Regions from separate parts of the Streptomyces sp. NPDC088810 genome, predicted to be linked through region 3. Evidence: riboswitches for the same ligand, from Rfam matches in the RefSeq annotation. Region 3 holds a riboswitch; each other region holds the start of a gene.
What was found. A riboswitch is a leader RNA that binds a small molecule or an ion and turns the genes downstream of it on or off. The one in region 3 is predicted to bind thiamine pyrophosphate.

Region 1 (4,438 bases), on a different contig from region 3:
GGGGAGTCCCCGGAGTGCGGCTTCCCGCCCGTCAGCATCTCGTACAGGACCACACCGCACGCGTACACGTCGACGCGCGGATCGGTGGTGCCCTGCTCGATCTGCTCCGGCGCGAGATAGGAGACGGTCCCGAGCACGGCACCCGTCGTGCTGGTCACCGTGTCCACGGAGCGCACCAGCCCGAAGTCGGCGACCTTGACCCGGCCGTCGTCGCCTATCAGCACGTTCTCCGGCTTCATGTCCCGGTGCACGAACCCGGCCCGGTGCGCGGCACCGAGCGCGGCGAGCACCGGCTCCAGGATGTCCAGCGCGGCCCGCGGCTGCACCGCGCCCCGCTCGCGCAGCACGTCCCGCAGGGTGCAGCCGGCGATGTACTCCATCGCCAGGTAGACGTACGACCCGTCGGTCCCCTGGTCGAAGACCTGCACCACGTTGGGGTGGTCGAGCCGGGCGACGGACTTCGCCTCCCGGATGAACCGCTCGACGAACGTCCCGTCGGCCGCGAGTGTCGGGTGCATCACCTTCAACGCGAGCACGCGGTCCAGGCGGGTGTCCAGGGCCCGGTACACCGTGGCCATCCCGCCGGCCGCGACGCGCGCGTCGACGCGGTACCGGCCGTCGAGCAACTGCCCGACGAGGGGGTCCTGAAGGGTCGTATCCACGCGAGGGAGTCTACGAGGGAGCACCGACGGTTCCCGCGCGGAGACCGCTTTCCCACCGGCACTGCAGCCGACCTGTGACGGTCAGAACGCGGGACGCTCGGGGTCCAGGACGGCCAGGCCCTCCGCAGGAGACGACGCCGCAGCGAGATACCTCCGGGGAATCCGCCCGGCCAGCCGAGCCAGCCGCCCCCCTTCCACCGCGTGCTTCATCGCCGCAGCCATGACCTCCGGCTCCTGGGCCCGCGTCACCGCAGAGGCCAGCATCACCCCCGCACACCCCAGCTCCATCGCCAACGCCACGTCGGACGCCGTACCGGCCCCCGCATCCAGAATCACCGGCACGCGCGCGTGCTCCACGATCAGCTGGAAGTTGTGCGGGTTACGGATACCGAGGCCGGACCCGATCGGCGAGCCGAGCGGCATGACCGCCGCGCACCCCACGTCCTCCAGCTTCCGCGCGAGCACGGGGTCGTCGTTCGTGTACGGCAGCACCGTGAACCCGTCGTCGACCAGTGTCTCCGCCGCCTCCAGCAGCTCCACCGGATCCGGCAGCAGCGTCCGCTCGTCGGCGATGACCTCCAGCTTCACCAGGTCCGTACCGAGTGCCTCCCGGGCCAGCCGGGCGGTCAGCACGGCCTCACCGGCGGTGAAGCAGCCCGCCGTGTTCGGCAGTACCCGGATGCCGAGCTTCTCCAGCACCGACAGCACCGAGCCGTGCACGGAGGGGTCCACCCGGCGCATCGCGACCGTGGTCAGCTCCGTGCCGGAGGCGACCAGCGCCCGCTCCAGCACCTCGAGACTGGGCGCCCCGCCCGTGCCCATGATCAGCCGGGAGGACAGGGCCAGGTCACCGAGGACGAGGGAATCGTCGGCCATGGCTCAGCCCCCCTGCACGGCGGTGAGGACCTCGACCCGGTCGCCGTCGGCGAGGGCGGTGGCCGCCCACTGCGCGCGCGGGACGACGGTCTCGTTGACGGCGGCGGCCACCCCGCGCGGCGCCGCGGTGAGGGTCCGGACGAGGGCGTCGAGAGCGGTGCCCGGGGCGATCTCCCGGCGCTCCCCGTTGACGGAAATCAGGACCGGGCTGTTCATGCGGTCTGCTCCAGCTTCTCCGTGAGCGCGGTGCCGAAGCGCTGCGGGGCGAACGGACGGGCTTCCTCCGGCAGTTCACCGGCGACCAGGGTGTGCGCCAGCACGTCCCCGGTGACCGGCGTGAGCAGCACCCCGTTGCGGTGGTGCCCGGTGGCCAGCAGCAGCCCGGCCAGCCCGGAGGGGCCGAGCAGCGGCGCGTTGTCGGGGGAGCCGGGGCGCAGTCCGGCCCGGGTCTCGGTGAGCGGCAGTTCGGTGATGCCGGGCACCAGCTCATGGGCGTCGCGCAGCAGCTCGTACACGCCCCCGGCCGTGACCGTGGTGTCCCAGCCCAGCTCCTCGCTGGTGGCGCCGACGACCAGTTCGCCGTTCTCCCGGGGCACCAGGTAGACGTGGCTGCCGCGCACCACGGCCCGGACGGTCCGGCTCAGGAACGGCGCGTACCGGCGCGGCACGGTCAGCCGCAGCACCTGCCCCTTGACCGGCCGCACCGGCGGCAGCAGCTCGTCCGGCACGCCGGCGAGCCGCCCGCTCAGGCTGCCCGCCGCGAGCACCACCTGGTCCGCGCGCAGTGCGCTGCCGTCCGCCGTGGTGACCCCGGCGGCCCGGTCCCGCACCACGTCCAGCCGCTCCGCCCATGCGCGGTGGAACACCACACCGGCCCGCTCGCACGCGGCCGCCAGGGCCGCCGCCAGCCGGCGCGGGTCGATCTGGTGGTCGGCGTCCACCCGCAGCCCGCCGCGCACCCCCGGCGCCAGCATCGGTTCCAGACGCCGGCAGTCCCGCCCGGACAGCCACTCCGAAGCGAGCCCCGAGCGCTGCTGGAGTTCGTGCAGTTCCCGCAGGTGGGCGCGGTCGTCGGCGTCCAGCGCGACGGCGAGGGTGCCGCAGCGGCGGTAACCGAGGTCGTGGCCCGTCAGTTCGGTCAGCTCGGCCGCGAAGCCGGGGTAGCGGCGGGCCGATTCCAGGTTCAGGGCGAGCAGGGTCTCCTCGCCGTAGTGCAGTTCGGTGACCGCGGCCAGCATGCCGGCCGCGACCTGCGCGGCCCCGCCGCCGGGCTCGGGGTCCACCACGGCCGTGGCGAGCCCGCGCTGCGCCGCGCGCCAGGCCGTGACCAGGCCGATGATTCCGCCCCCGATGACGAGGACGTCGGACGTACGTGACGACATGGGCGTCCAGCCCCTCCCTTCGCCGGCATGACCCGGATCAGGTTCGTACGGTCGGAGGCCGCCAGCCTCCCTCTCAGCCCGGTGCGTCCGGGCTCCCGCGAGTGCTTGTACGGTGGCCACCCTAGCCCGCAGCCCTCCTCACCCGTAAGGGAGCCCCGTTCCATGGCCCGGTCGCTCGACGGACTGGTCCTCGCCCCCGTGGCGGACCAAGATCCAGGTCAGGTGGGTACCCGAACCCGGTTCACGTACCACGAGGAGGACGGCGGGATCTGGGCCGACTACGCGGGCGGCGACGTCGTACGCGGCCATCTGGTGGGCACCCGTGAGGGGGACCGGCTGGACTTCCGGTACGTGCAGCTGAGGACCGACGGGACGACCGCCTCCGGGCACTGCGTGTCCACGGTCGTCGAGCTGCCGGACGGGCGGGTGCGGCTGGAGGAGACCTGGGAGTGGGAGTCCCGGCCGGGCTCCGGCACGAGCGTTGTGGAACAGCTCACCGGGCAGGCCCCCTGACTGACAGATCGTCAATTGTCTATGGTGATCGGGTGAGCGAGCAGACAGCGGAAGAGGGCACGGCGGCGGGGCGGCGCGTGGTCGTCGTCGGCGCGGGCATGGCCGGGGTGCAGACCGCGGTCGCCCTGCGCGAGCAGGGCTTCCGGGGCAGTGTGACCGTCATCGGCGCCGAGCCGCACCAGCCGTACGACCGGCCGCCGCTGTCGAAGGCGGTCCTGCTCGGCAAGGCCGAGGGCTCCGCCTTCGAGGTGGACTTCGAGTCCCTCGGGGTCGAGCTGCGGCTCGGCTGCGAGGTGCTGGGCCTGCGCCCCGCCGAGCACGAGCTGGACACCGAGGCGGGCCCGGTGCCGTACGACGTCCTGGTCCTCGCCACCGGCGCCGAACCGATCCGGCTGCCCGGCGCCGAGGGCGTGCCCGGCGTGCATCTGCTGCGCACCCTGGACGACGCCGAACGGCTGCGGCCCGTCCTCGCCCGCCAGCACGACATCGTGGTCGTGGGCGCCGGCTGGATCGGCGCCGAGTTCGCCACCGCCGCCCGCGAGGCCGGCTGCGCGGTGACCGTCGTGGAGGCCGCCGAGCACCCGCTCGCCGGCGCCCTGCCCGCCGAGGTCGCCGCGCCCATGGCCGCCTGGTACGCCGACGCGGGCGCGGACCTGCGCACCCGCGCGCGCGTGGAGCGCGTCGAGCCCGGCGAGGTAGTGCTCTCCGACGGCACCCGGCTGCCCGCGGGCGCCGTCGTCGTCGGCATCGGCGCCCGCCCCGCCACCGCCTGGCTGGCCGGCTCCGGCATCGAGCTGGGCCCGCACGGCGAGGTCCTCACCGACAACCGCCTGCGCGCTTCCGTGCCGGACGTGTACGCCGTCGGGGACTGTGCCTCCTTCCCGTCGGCCCGCTACGGCGAACGGCTCCTCGTCCACCACTGGGACAACGCCCTGCAGGGCCCGCGCACGGTCGCCGCGAACATCCTCGGGGAGACCCCGGCCGTCTACGATCCGGTGCCGTACT
Region 2 (4,438 bases), on a different contig from region 3:
GGACCGCATCCTGGCCGAGGAGCAGAGCGCCGGCTGAAGCGTTACGGCACGGGCGGCGGGCGCTTGGCGGTGCCGCACGGAACCGTGCAGGAACGCTTCTGCAGCGGGCTCGCCCGGCGGCACTGCGGGGAGCCCGCCACGTGCCGTACGCCGTTTCCGGGCCTCCGTGCTCACCGCTTCCGGCGTCGGCCCCGGCCGCCGCGTGCCGGCGCGGGCTGCGCCCCGGCGGCTGCCGCGACGGGCGGGGCGGACCGGTCGGCCGACACGACGAGGGCGGCCAGCGCGGTGGTGACCGGGACCGAGGCGACCAGCCCGATCGAGCCCACCAGCGTGCGCACGATCTCCTCCGCCACCAGCTCACTGTTGGCCACGGTCCCGACGCTGCTCTGCGCGATCGAGAACAGCAGCAGCAACGGCAGGGCCGCACCGGCGTAGGCGAGGACGAGGGTGTTGACCACGGACGCGATGTGGTCGCGGCCGATCCGGATGCCCGCCCGGTACAGGCCGCGCCAGCCCATCGACGGGTTGGCCTCGTGCAGCTCCCAGACGGCCGAGGTCTGTGTCACCGTCACGTCGTCCAGGACGCCGAGCGAACCGATGATGACACCGGCCAGCAGCAGACCGCTCATGTCGATCGACGGATACAGGCCGTGGATCAAACCGGTGTTGTCGTCCGTGTTGCCGGTCAGCGCCGCCCAGCCGATGAAGAGCGAGCCGAGCACGCCGATCAGCGAGAGCGAGATCAGCGTGCCGAGCACGGCCACCGACGTACGCGCCGACAGGCCGTGGCACAGGTACAGGGCGATCAGCATGATGGCGCTGGCCCCCACCACGGCCACCACCAGCGGGTTCGCCCCCTCCAGGATCGCCGGCAGGATGAACAGCGTCAGCACCAGGAAGCTCATGGCCAGGGCGACCAGGGCCATGACACCGCGCAGCCGGCCCACCACGACGACGGCCACTGCGAAGATGCCCGCGAGCAGCGCCATGGGGAACTTGCGGTCCACATCGGTCACCGAGTACTGCAGCTCCCTGGGAGCCGAGGGCTCGTAGGCGACCACGACCTTCTCGCCCTGATGCAGCTGCCGTGTCTGGTCCGGCTGCACGATCTCGGTGAACGTACGGCCCTTGTCCTTGCCGGTGTCGACTTGGACGGTCGCCTTCTTGCAGGTGCCGCCGGCCTGTTGCTGCGCGGACGTGCCCTCGGCGGTGGACGTGTCGCCGGTCGGGGTGCCACCGGAGGCGTTCACCGACTTGCAGCTCACCTCGAGGACCCGGGTGACCGTGGCCTGCTGGGTCTGCCGGTCGAAACCGACACCCGTGCGCTTGTGGGACGGGGCCGCTCCGGGCCAGAGCACCACGAGACCGACCAGGACCGCCGCCGTGAAGGGGACCAGGATCGCCGCGATGACCTTGCGCAGATGCTGGGACACGGGGGCGGCGGGTCCGTGGCTGTGACTGTGGCCGTGCGCGTGACCGTGCCCAGGGGCGTCATCACGGCTGCCCTCCCGGGCTCCGTGACTGCCGGCGAGGCCCTGGCCCGAGCCGTCCCGGTGGTGCGGCTCGGGCGGCTGATTGGGGTACTGCTCCATCCTGGTCACCGCCCGATCATCGCAAGAACGGTGGGGGCCCACTGTTCACCGCGCCACACATGACGCTAGCGTGGAGCCACCTTTGCACACGCGGGAGCTCGGAGCACCGGGCTGAGAGGGCGCTGACCTCCGTACACGCGATGTTTCACGTGGAACAACCGATGTTCCACAGGAAGCCTCGGCAGACGGACACCGCTGCGTCGACCGCCGAACCTGTTACCGGGTAATGCCGGCGTAGGGAGTAGGTCTCATGACCAACAAGGACGCACGCACGCCTGCCTCCGTTCAGGACGAGAAGTCGCAGGAGGCCGGGAAGCCCATCGGCTGGCACAAGGCGTACGTCGAGGGCTCGCGCCCCGACCTGCGCGTGCCGGTCCGTCAGGTGCATCTCACCAACGGGCAGTCGGTCACGCTGTACGACACCTCGGGGCCGTACACCGATCCGCTCGTCGACACGGACGTCCGCCGGGGCCTGCCGCCGCTGCGGGAGAACTGGATCATCGGCCGCGGAGACACCGAGGAGTACGCGGGCCGTCCGGTCCGTCCCGAGGACGACGGGATCAAGCACACCTCACCGCGTGGCGGGCTGCGCAACCTGGACGCGGTCTTCCCGGGACGTCCGCGCCAGCCGCGCCGGGGCCGCGACGGCCAGGCGGTGACACAGCTCGCGTACGCGCGCCGGGGCGAGATCACGCCCGAGATGGAGTACGTGGCCATCCGGGAGAACGTCTCGCCCGAGGTGGTCCGCGAAGAGATCGCGGCGGGCCGGGCGGTGCTGCCGGCCAACGTCAACCACCCGGAGATCGAGCCGATGATCATCGGCAAGCGGTTCCTGGTGAAGGTGAACGCCAACATCGGCAACTCCGCGGTGACGTCCTCCATCGAGGAGGAGGTCGAGAAGATGACCTGGGCGACCCGGTGGGGCGCCGACACGGTCATGGACCTGTCCACCGGCCGCAACATCCACACCACCCGCGAGTGGGTCCTGCGCAACTCCCCCGTCCCCATCGGCACGGTGCCGCTCTACCAGGCCCTGGAGAAGGTCGACGGCAGGGCCGAGGAACTGACCTGGGAGATCTACAAGGACACCGTCATCGAGCAGGCCGAGCAAGGCGTGGACTACATGACCGTCCACGCGGGTGTCCGGCTGGCTTACGTCCCGCTCACCGCCAACCGCAAGACCGGCATCGTCTCGCGCGGCGGCTCGATCATGGCCGCGTGGTGCCTGGCGCACCACAAGGAATCGTTCCTGTACGAGAACTTCGAGGAGCTGTGCGAAATCCTCGCCGCCTACGACGTCACGTACTCGCTGGGCGACGGCCTGCGGCCGGGGTCGATCGCGGACGCCAACGACGAGGCGCAGTTCGCGGAGTTGCGGACGCTCGGGGAACTCAACCGGATCGCCAAGCGTTTCCATGTACAGACGATGATCGAGGGCCCGGGACACGTCCCGATGCACAAGATCAAGGAGAACATCGACCTTCAGCAGGAGATCTGCGATGAAGCTCCGTTCTATACGCTCGGTCCGCTGACCACGGACGTCGCGCCGGCGTACGACCACATCACCTCTGGCATCGGTGCCGCGATGATCGCCTGGTGGGGCACGGCAATGCTCTGCTACGTCACGCCCAAGGAGCACCTGGGCCTGCCCAACCGGGACGACGTCAAGACCGGCGTCATCACCTACAAGATCGCCGCACACGCGGCGGATCTCGCCAAGGGGCACGCCGGTGCGCAGGAGTGGGACGACGCACTGTCCGACGCCCGCTTCGAGTTCCGGTGGGAGGACCAGTTCAACCTCGCCCTGGACCCGGACACGGCACGGGAGTTCCACGACGAGACCCTGCCGGCCGAGCCCGCCAAGACGGCCCACTTCTGCTCCATGTGCGGGCCGAAGTTCTGCAGCATGAAGATCTCGCAGGACATCCGCCGTGAGCACGGGGGCAGTCGGGCCGAGATCGAGGAGGGCATGGCCCAGAAGTCGAAGGAGTTCGCCGAGGCGGGGAACCGCGTGTACCTGCCGATCGCGGACTGAGCGGCAGGCCCCAGGGGTCTGCGTCTCCGAGCCGCCGTAAGGCAGCGCGCGAGGCGCGGACTCCGCGGGGCGCCGGTTCCCCCTCGGCTCGGGGGCCGGGTCACTCGGGCTGGTGTTCGGGGCCGCCGAAGTCCGGGCTCGTGTAGTCGGGGCTGGTGAAGCTGGGGCGGCCGGAGCCGGTGCCGTCGTCGGGGCTGCTGAAGCCGGGGCGGTCGTAACCCAGGCGCGGTATGCGGCCGGTCGGTGCGGGCGGGGCCGGGTGGGACACGGTGGTCGTGCCGGGCTCGGCGAGCGCCTCCCGGAGGAAGGGCAGGATGCCGCGCTCCAGCAGGGCGTCCCGCCACGCCTCCCGGGCCCTGGCCAGCTCCTCGTGGGCCGCGTCCCGGGCGTGCTCGTCAGCCGGGGTGCTGTTGCGCAGGGCGGTGAGCAGCAGTCCGACGGCGGCGACGAGGATCGCCGCCGCGGTGATGGCGCCGAACACCCAGCCGGTGGTGAGCAGGGTGCGGGCGAGGGTGTGCCCGGGGTCCAGCATCTTCAGGATGTAGCCGACGAGCAGGAAGATCACCGCGGCGGTTCCGGAGAGGACGGGAGCCAGGACGGCGACGACCGCGATGGCGCCCGCACCGGTGCTCTCGGCGGCTTCCCCGAGGGAGGTGGCGAGGCCCGCTGCGGCCGAATCAGGGCCCGTCGTACCGGAGTTCCCGACGGTGGGCGGGACGGACAGCGCCGGGTGGCGCAGTTCGTCGCGGAGTTCGACGTAGTGCTGGTACTCGGCCGCCGCGGCTGCCGTGATCAGGGCGGAGGCGCTGAG
Region 3 (4,438 bases):
TCCCGCTGCCGCTGGGCCCGAGGACGCACACCACCTCGTGCTCGGCGACCTCCAGGCCGACGGTGTCGAGCACCGCCCGCCCGCCGAAGCGCACGGTCGCGGCATCCAGGCTCAGCAGCATCTAGAACTCCCCCGTCCGGTCGGTGCGCAGCCGCTCCAGGATCAGCAGCGCGACGGCGCACACCACCATCAGAATCGTCGAAAGGGCCATCGCCTGGCCGTAGTTGAGGTCACCGGGGCGGCTCAGCAGCCGGGCCACGGCGACCGGGAGCGTGGGGTTGTCGGGGCGGGCGATGAACACGGTCGCCCCGAACTCGCCCAGCGACACGGCGAACGCGAACCCGGCCGCGACCAGCAGCGCCCGCCGCACCAGCGGCAGGTCGACCTCCCGCCACACCCGCCAGGGCGAGGCCCCCAGCACGGCCGCCGCCTCCCGGAGCCGTACGTCCACCGCGCGCAGCACCGGCAGCATGGTCCGTACGACGAAGGGGGCGCCCACCAGCGCCTGCGCGAGCGGCACCAGGATCCAGGACTGACGCAGGTCCAGCGGCGGCTTGTCGAGCGCGATGAGGAAGCCGAAGCCGACGGTCACGGCGGACACCCCGAGCGGCAGCATCAGCAGCGCGTCGAAGCCCCGCACCAGCCGGCCGGCGTCCCGGCGGGCCAGCGCGGCGGCGGCGAGAGCTCCGATCACCACGGCGATGGCGGTGGCGGCGACGGCGTACTCCAGCGAGGTCCACACCGCGTGCACGGGCGCCACCAGGAACGTACCGCCGCCGGCTTCGGTCAGCGCCCGGTAGTAGCCGAGGCCGGGCGCGTCGAGGGAGCGGCGGACGAGGACGGCGAGCGGCAGGACCAGCAGCAGGGCGATGGTGGCGAGGACGCCGGCGAGCAGCGCCCACTGGCCGGCGCCGCGCGGGCGCCGGACGGTCGTGCCGGGGTCCACGAGCCGGAGGGCGGTCTCCCGGCGCCGTACCGTCCAGGCGTGCACGGCGAGGATCGCGCCGACGGCCGCGAACTGGACCAGGGTGAGGACGGCGGCCGTGGACAGGTCGAAGACGTCGGACGTCTGCCGGTAGATCTCCACTTCAACGGTGGAGAAGGTGGGGCCGCCGAGGATTTGCACCACGCCGAAGGAGGTGAAGGTGAACAGGAAGACCATCAGGGCGGCGGCGGCCACGGCGGGCGCGAGCGCGGGCAGGGTGACCTTCCGCCAGGCCGTCAGCGGGGAGGCGCCCAGCATCCGGGCGGCCTCCTCCTGCCGGGGGTCGAGCTGGGCCCACAGCCCGCCGACCGTGCGGACGACGACCGCGTAGTTGAAGAAGACGTGGGCCAGCAGGATCGCCCAGACCGTGGTGTCCAGCCGTACCCCCCACAGCTGGTCGAGCAGACCGTGGCGGCCGACCAGCGCCAGGAAGGCGCTGCCGGCGACGACGGTCGGCAACACGAACGGGACGGTGACGACGGCCCGCAGCAGCTGCTTGCCGGGGAAGTCCAGGCGGGCGAGGACGTAGGCGGCGGGCAGTGCCAGCAGCAGGGTGAGCGCGGTGGAGGCGAGCGCCTGCCAGGTGGTGAACCACAGCACGTGCCGGATGTCCGGCTGGGTGACGACGTCCGCGATCCGCCCGAACCGCCAGGTGCCGTCGGCCTTCAGGCCGCGCGCCACGATCGCGGCGACGGGCCAGGCGAAGAACAGGGCGAAGAACGCGACGGGCAGGGCCATGAGGCCGAGCCGCGCCGCGTTCCCCCTGCGACGCCTGCGGGTCGCTACTTCAGTACGAGCGAGGTCCACGACTTGACCCACTGATCACGGTTGGCGGCGATCGTGCCGGGAGCCATGGTCTCGGGGTCCTTGGCGGCCGGCCCGTACTCGGTGAACTCGGCGGGGACCTTGGCGCCCTGCAGCACCGGGTAGACGAACATGTTCAGCGGCATGTCCTCCTGGAACTCCTTGGAGACCAGGAAGTCGATGAAGGCCTTGGCGCCCTTGGGGTTCTTCGCGTTGCTCAGCAGCCCGGCGAACTCGATCTGCCGGAAGCAGGTGCCGGTCGCCACGCCGGTCGGGGCGGTGTCGGGCCGCTTCTTGGCGTAGATCACCTCGGCGGGCGGCGAGGAGGCGTACGACACGACGAGCGGCCGGTCGCCGCCGGCCTTCTTCCCCTGCGACGATCCCGAGAACTCCTGGTAGTAGGCCTGGTCCCAGCCGTCGACGACCTTCACGCCGTTGGCCTTGAGCTTCTTCCAGTAGTCCTGCCAGCCCTGGTCGCCGAACTGCGCGGCGCTGCCGAGCAGGAAGCCGAGGCCGGGCGAGGAGGTGGCGGCGTTCTCCGTGACGAGGAGGTTCCTGTACTGCGGCTTGGCCAGGTCGGCGAAGGACTGCGGCGGAGTCAGCTTGTGCTCGCTGAAGTACGCCTTGTCGTAGTTGACACAGATGTCGCCGTGGTCGACGGGCGTGACCCGGTGCTTGTCCTTGTCGAGCTGGTAGGCGGCGCCGACCTTGTCCAGGCCCTTGGCGGTGTACGGCTGGAAGAGACCGTTGTCGAGGGCGCGGGAGAGCAGGGTGTTGTCGACACCGAAGAAGACGTCGCCCTGCGGGTTGTCCTTGGTCAGGATCGCCTTGTTGACGGCCTGCCCGGCGTCGCCGTCCTCGAGGACCCTGACCTTGTACCCGGACTGCTTCTCGAAGTCCTTGAGGACGTTCTTCGAGACGGACCACGAGTTGTGGCTGACCAGGGTGACGGTCTTGGAGTCGGTGCCGCTCTCGGTGTCCGTCGAGCCGCACGCGGACAGCGTGATCAGGCCGAGCCCGACCGCCACGGCCACGAGGGTCTTGTTGTGCACTGGATGTCCTCCTGGGGTTGGCCAGGAAGAGACGCGGCCCTGCCCGGGCTCCGCGAGGGAGGCCCGGGCAGGGCGCAACAGCTTGAGTGATGACCGAACTTCCTACCCAGAATGACCTGGGCGAGGTTCAGAGGGTCTGCGGCCCTGTCCGCCGCACTCTCAGCGCTGTGGCGCTCCCCTGTCGGAATATGAAGATATGTGGACTGAGATTGTAGGACGTGGCCAGATTACCGCTCGGTGGCCGCGAGCTGACCACAGGCTCCGTCGATCTCCTGACCACGGGTGTCCCGGATGGTGACGGGCACACCATGGGCCGCGATGGCCTCCACGAACGCCTTCTCGTCCTCCGGCCGGGAGGCGGTCCACTTGGACCCCGGCGTCGGGTTGAGCGGAATGAGATTGACGTGCACGGGCCTGCCCTTGAGCAGCCGCCCGAGCCGGTCACCGCGCCACGCCTGGTCGTTGATGTCCCGGATGAGGGCGTACTCGATGGACAGCCGGCGCCCGCTCTTCTCGACGTACTCGAACCCGGCGTCCAGCACCTCGCGCACCTTCCACCGCGTGTTCACGGGGACGAGGGTGTCGCGCAGCTCGTCGTCGGGGGCGTGCAGGGAGATCGCCAGCCGGCACTTGAAGCCCTCGTCGGCGAACCGGTGGATGGCCGGCACGAGCCCGACCGTGGACACCGTGATCCCGCGCTGCGACAGCCCCAGCCCGTCCGGAGCGGGATCGGTGAGCGCGCGAATCGCACCGACGACCCGCTTGTAGTTGGCGAGCGGCTCGCCCATGCCCATGAAGACGATGTTCGACAGCCGCGCGGGACCGCCGGGCACTTCCCCGTCCCGCAGCGCCCGCATCCCGTCGACGATCTGGTGAACGATCTCGGCGGTGGACAGGTTCCGGTCCAGACCCGCCTGCCCGGTCGCGCAGAACGGGCAGTTCATCCCGCACCCCGCCTGCGAGCTGATGCACATGGTGACCCGGTCCGGGTACCGCATCAGCACGGACTCGACCAGCGTCCCGTCGAACAGCCGCCACAGCGTCTTGCGCGTGGTCCCCTCGTCGGTGGACAGATGCCGGACGACCGTCATCAGCTCCGGGAACAGCGCTTCCTGGAGCTTGGCACGCGAACCGGCGGGGATGTCGGTCCACTGCTCCGGGTCGTGCGCGTACCGCGCGAAGTAGTGCTGCGAGAGCTGCTTGGCACGGAACGGCTTCTCACCGATCCCGGCCACCGCGTCCTTGCGCTCGGCGGGCGTGAGGTCGGCGAGATGCCGCGGCGGCTTCTTGGCTCCGCGCGGCGCGACGAATGTGAGTTCTCCGGGCTTAGGCATGGCTGTACCAGTGTCGCAGATCCAATCGGGTGACCTGTCGGGATGGCCTGCCGGGATTGTGGCGGGGTCGGCTCTAGTCGCCGTCGTCGGCGGTGTTCGACCCGCGGCCTCGGCTCTTCTGCCCGCTGCTCAGCAGCTCGCCCGCCGTGCGGGTGATGAACGCGACGACGCGGACCCAGCGTGGGCCGCCGCGTTCCGCCCAGACCACGCAGACGCATCCGCCGACGGCGAGGGCCAGGAAGCCGAGCAGTAGAAAGATCATG

Region 1: linked by a shared signal. The riboswitch ahead of thiO (glycine oxidase ThiO) and the one ahead of ACIP4Y_RS30260 (thiamine ABC transporter substrate binding subunit) in region 3 are both predicted to bind thiamine pyrophosphate.
Region 2: linked by a shared signal. The riboswitch ahead of thiC (phosphomethylpyrimidine synthase ThiC) and the one ahead of ACIP4Y_RS30260 (thiamine ABC transporter substrate binding subunit) in region 3 are both predicted to bind thiamine pyrophosphate.

The regions. Positions count from the first base shown of each region.
Region 1 is NZ_JBIVJQ010000001.1:1,052,015-1,056,452, forward strand. Features, by position in the region: gene pknB (Stk1 family PASTA domain-containing Ser/Thr kinase) at 1-662, opposite strand, end outside; gene ACIP4Y_RS04825 (thiazole synthase) at 744-1,538, opposite strand; gene thiS (sulfur carrier protein ThiS) at 1,542-1,754, opposite strand; gene thiO (glycine oxidase ThiO) at 1,751-2,920, opposite strand; TPP riboswitch at 2,918-3,029, opposite strand; gene ACIP4Y_RS04840 (hypothetical protein) at 3,083-3,433, shown strand; gene ACIP4Y_RS04845 (NAD(P)/FAD-dependent oxidoreductase) at 3,466-4,438, shown strand, end outside.
Region 2 is NZ_JBIVJQ010000007.1:199,165-203,602, forward strand. Features, by position in the region: gene ACIP4Y_RS23225 (SsgA family sporulation/cell division regulator) at 1-37, shown strand, start outside; gene ACIP4Y_RS23230 (YibE/F family protein) at 171-1,592, opposite strand; TPP riboswitch at 1,673-1,850, shown strand; gene thiC (phosphomethylpyrimidine synthase ThiC) at 1,843-3,627, shown strand; gene ACIP4Y_RS23240 (hypothetical protein) at 3,728-4,438, opposite strand, start outside.
Region 3 is NZ_JBIVJQ010000011.1:190,934-195,371, reverse strand. Features, by position in the region: gene ACIP4Y_RS30270 (ABC transporter ATP-binding protein) at 1-121, opposite strand, end outside; gene ACIP4Y_RS30265 (ABC transporter permease) at 122-1,723, opposite strand; gene ACIP4Y_RS30260 (thiamine ABC transporter substrate binding subunit) at 1,768-2,841, opposite strand; TPP riboswitch at 2,923-3,031, opposite strand; gene rlmN (23S rRNA (adenine(2503)-C(2))-methyltransferase RlmN) at 3,069-4,175, opposite strand; gene ACIP4Y_RS30250 (hypothetical protein) at 4,249-4,437, opposite strand.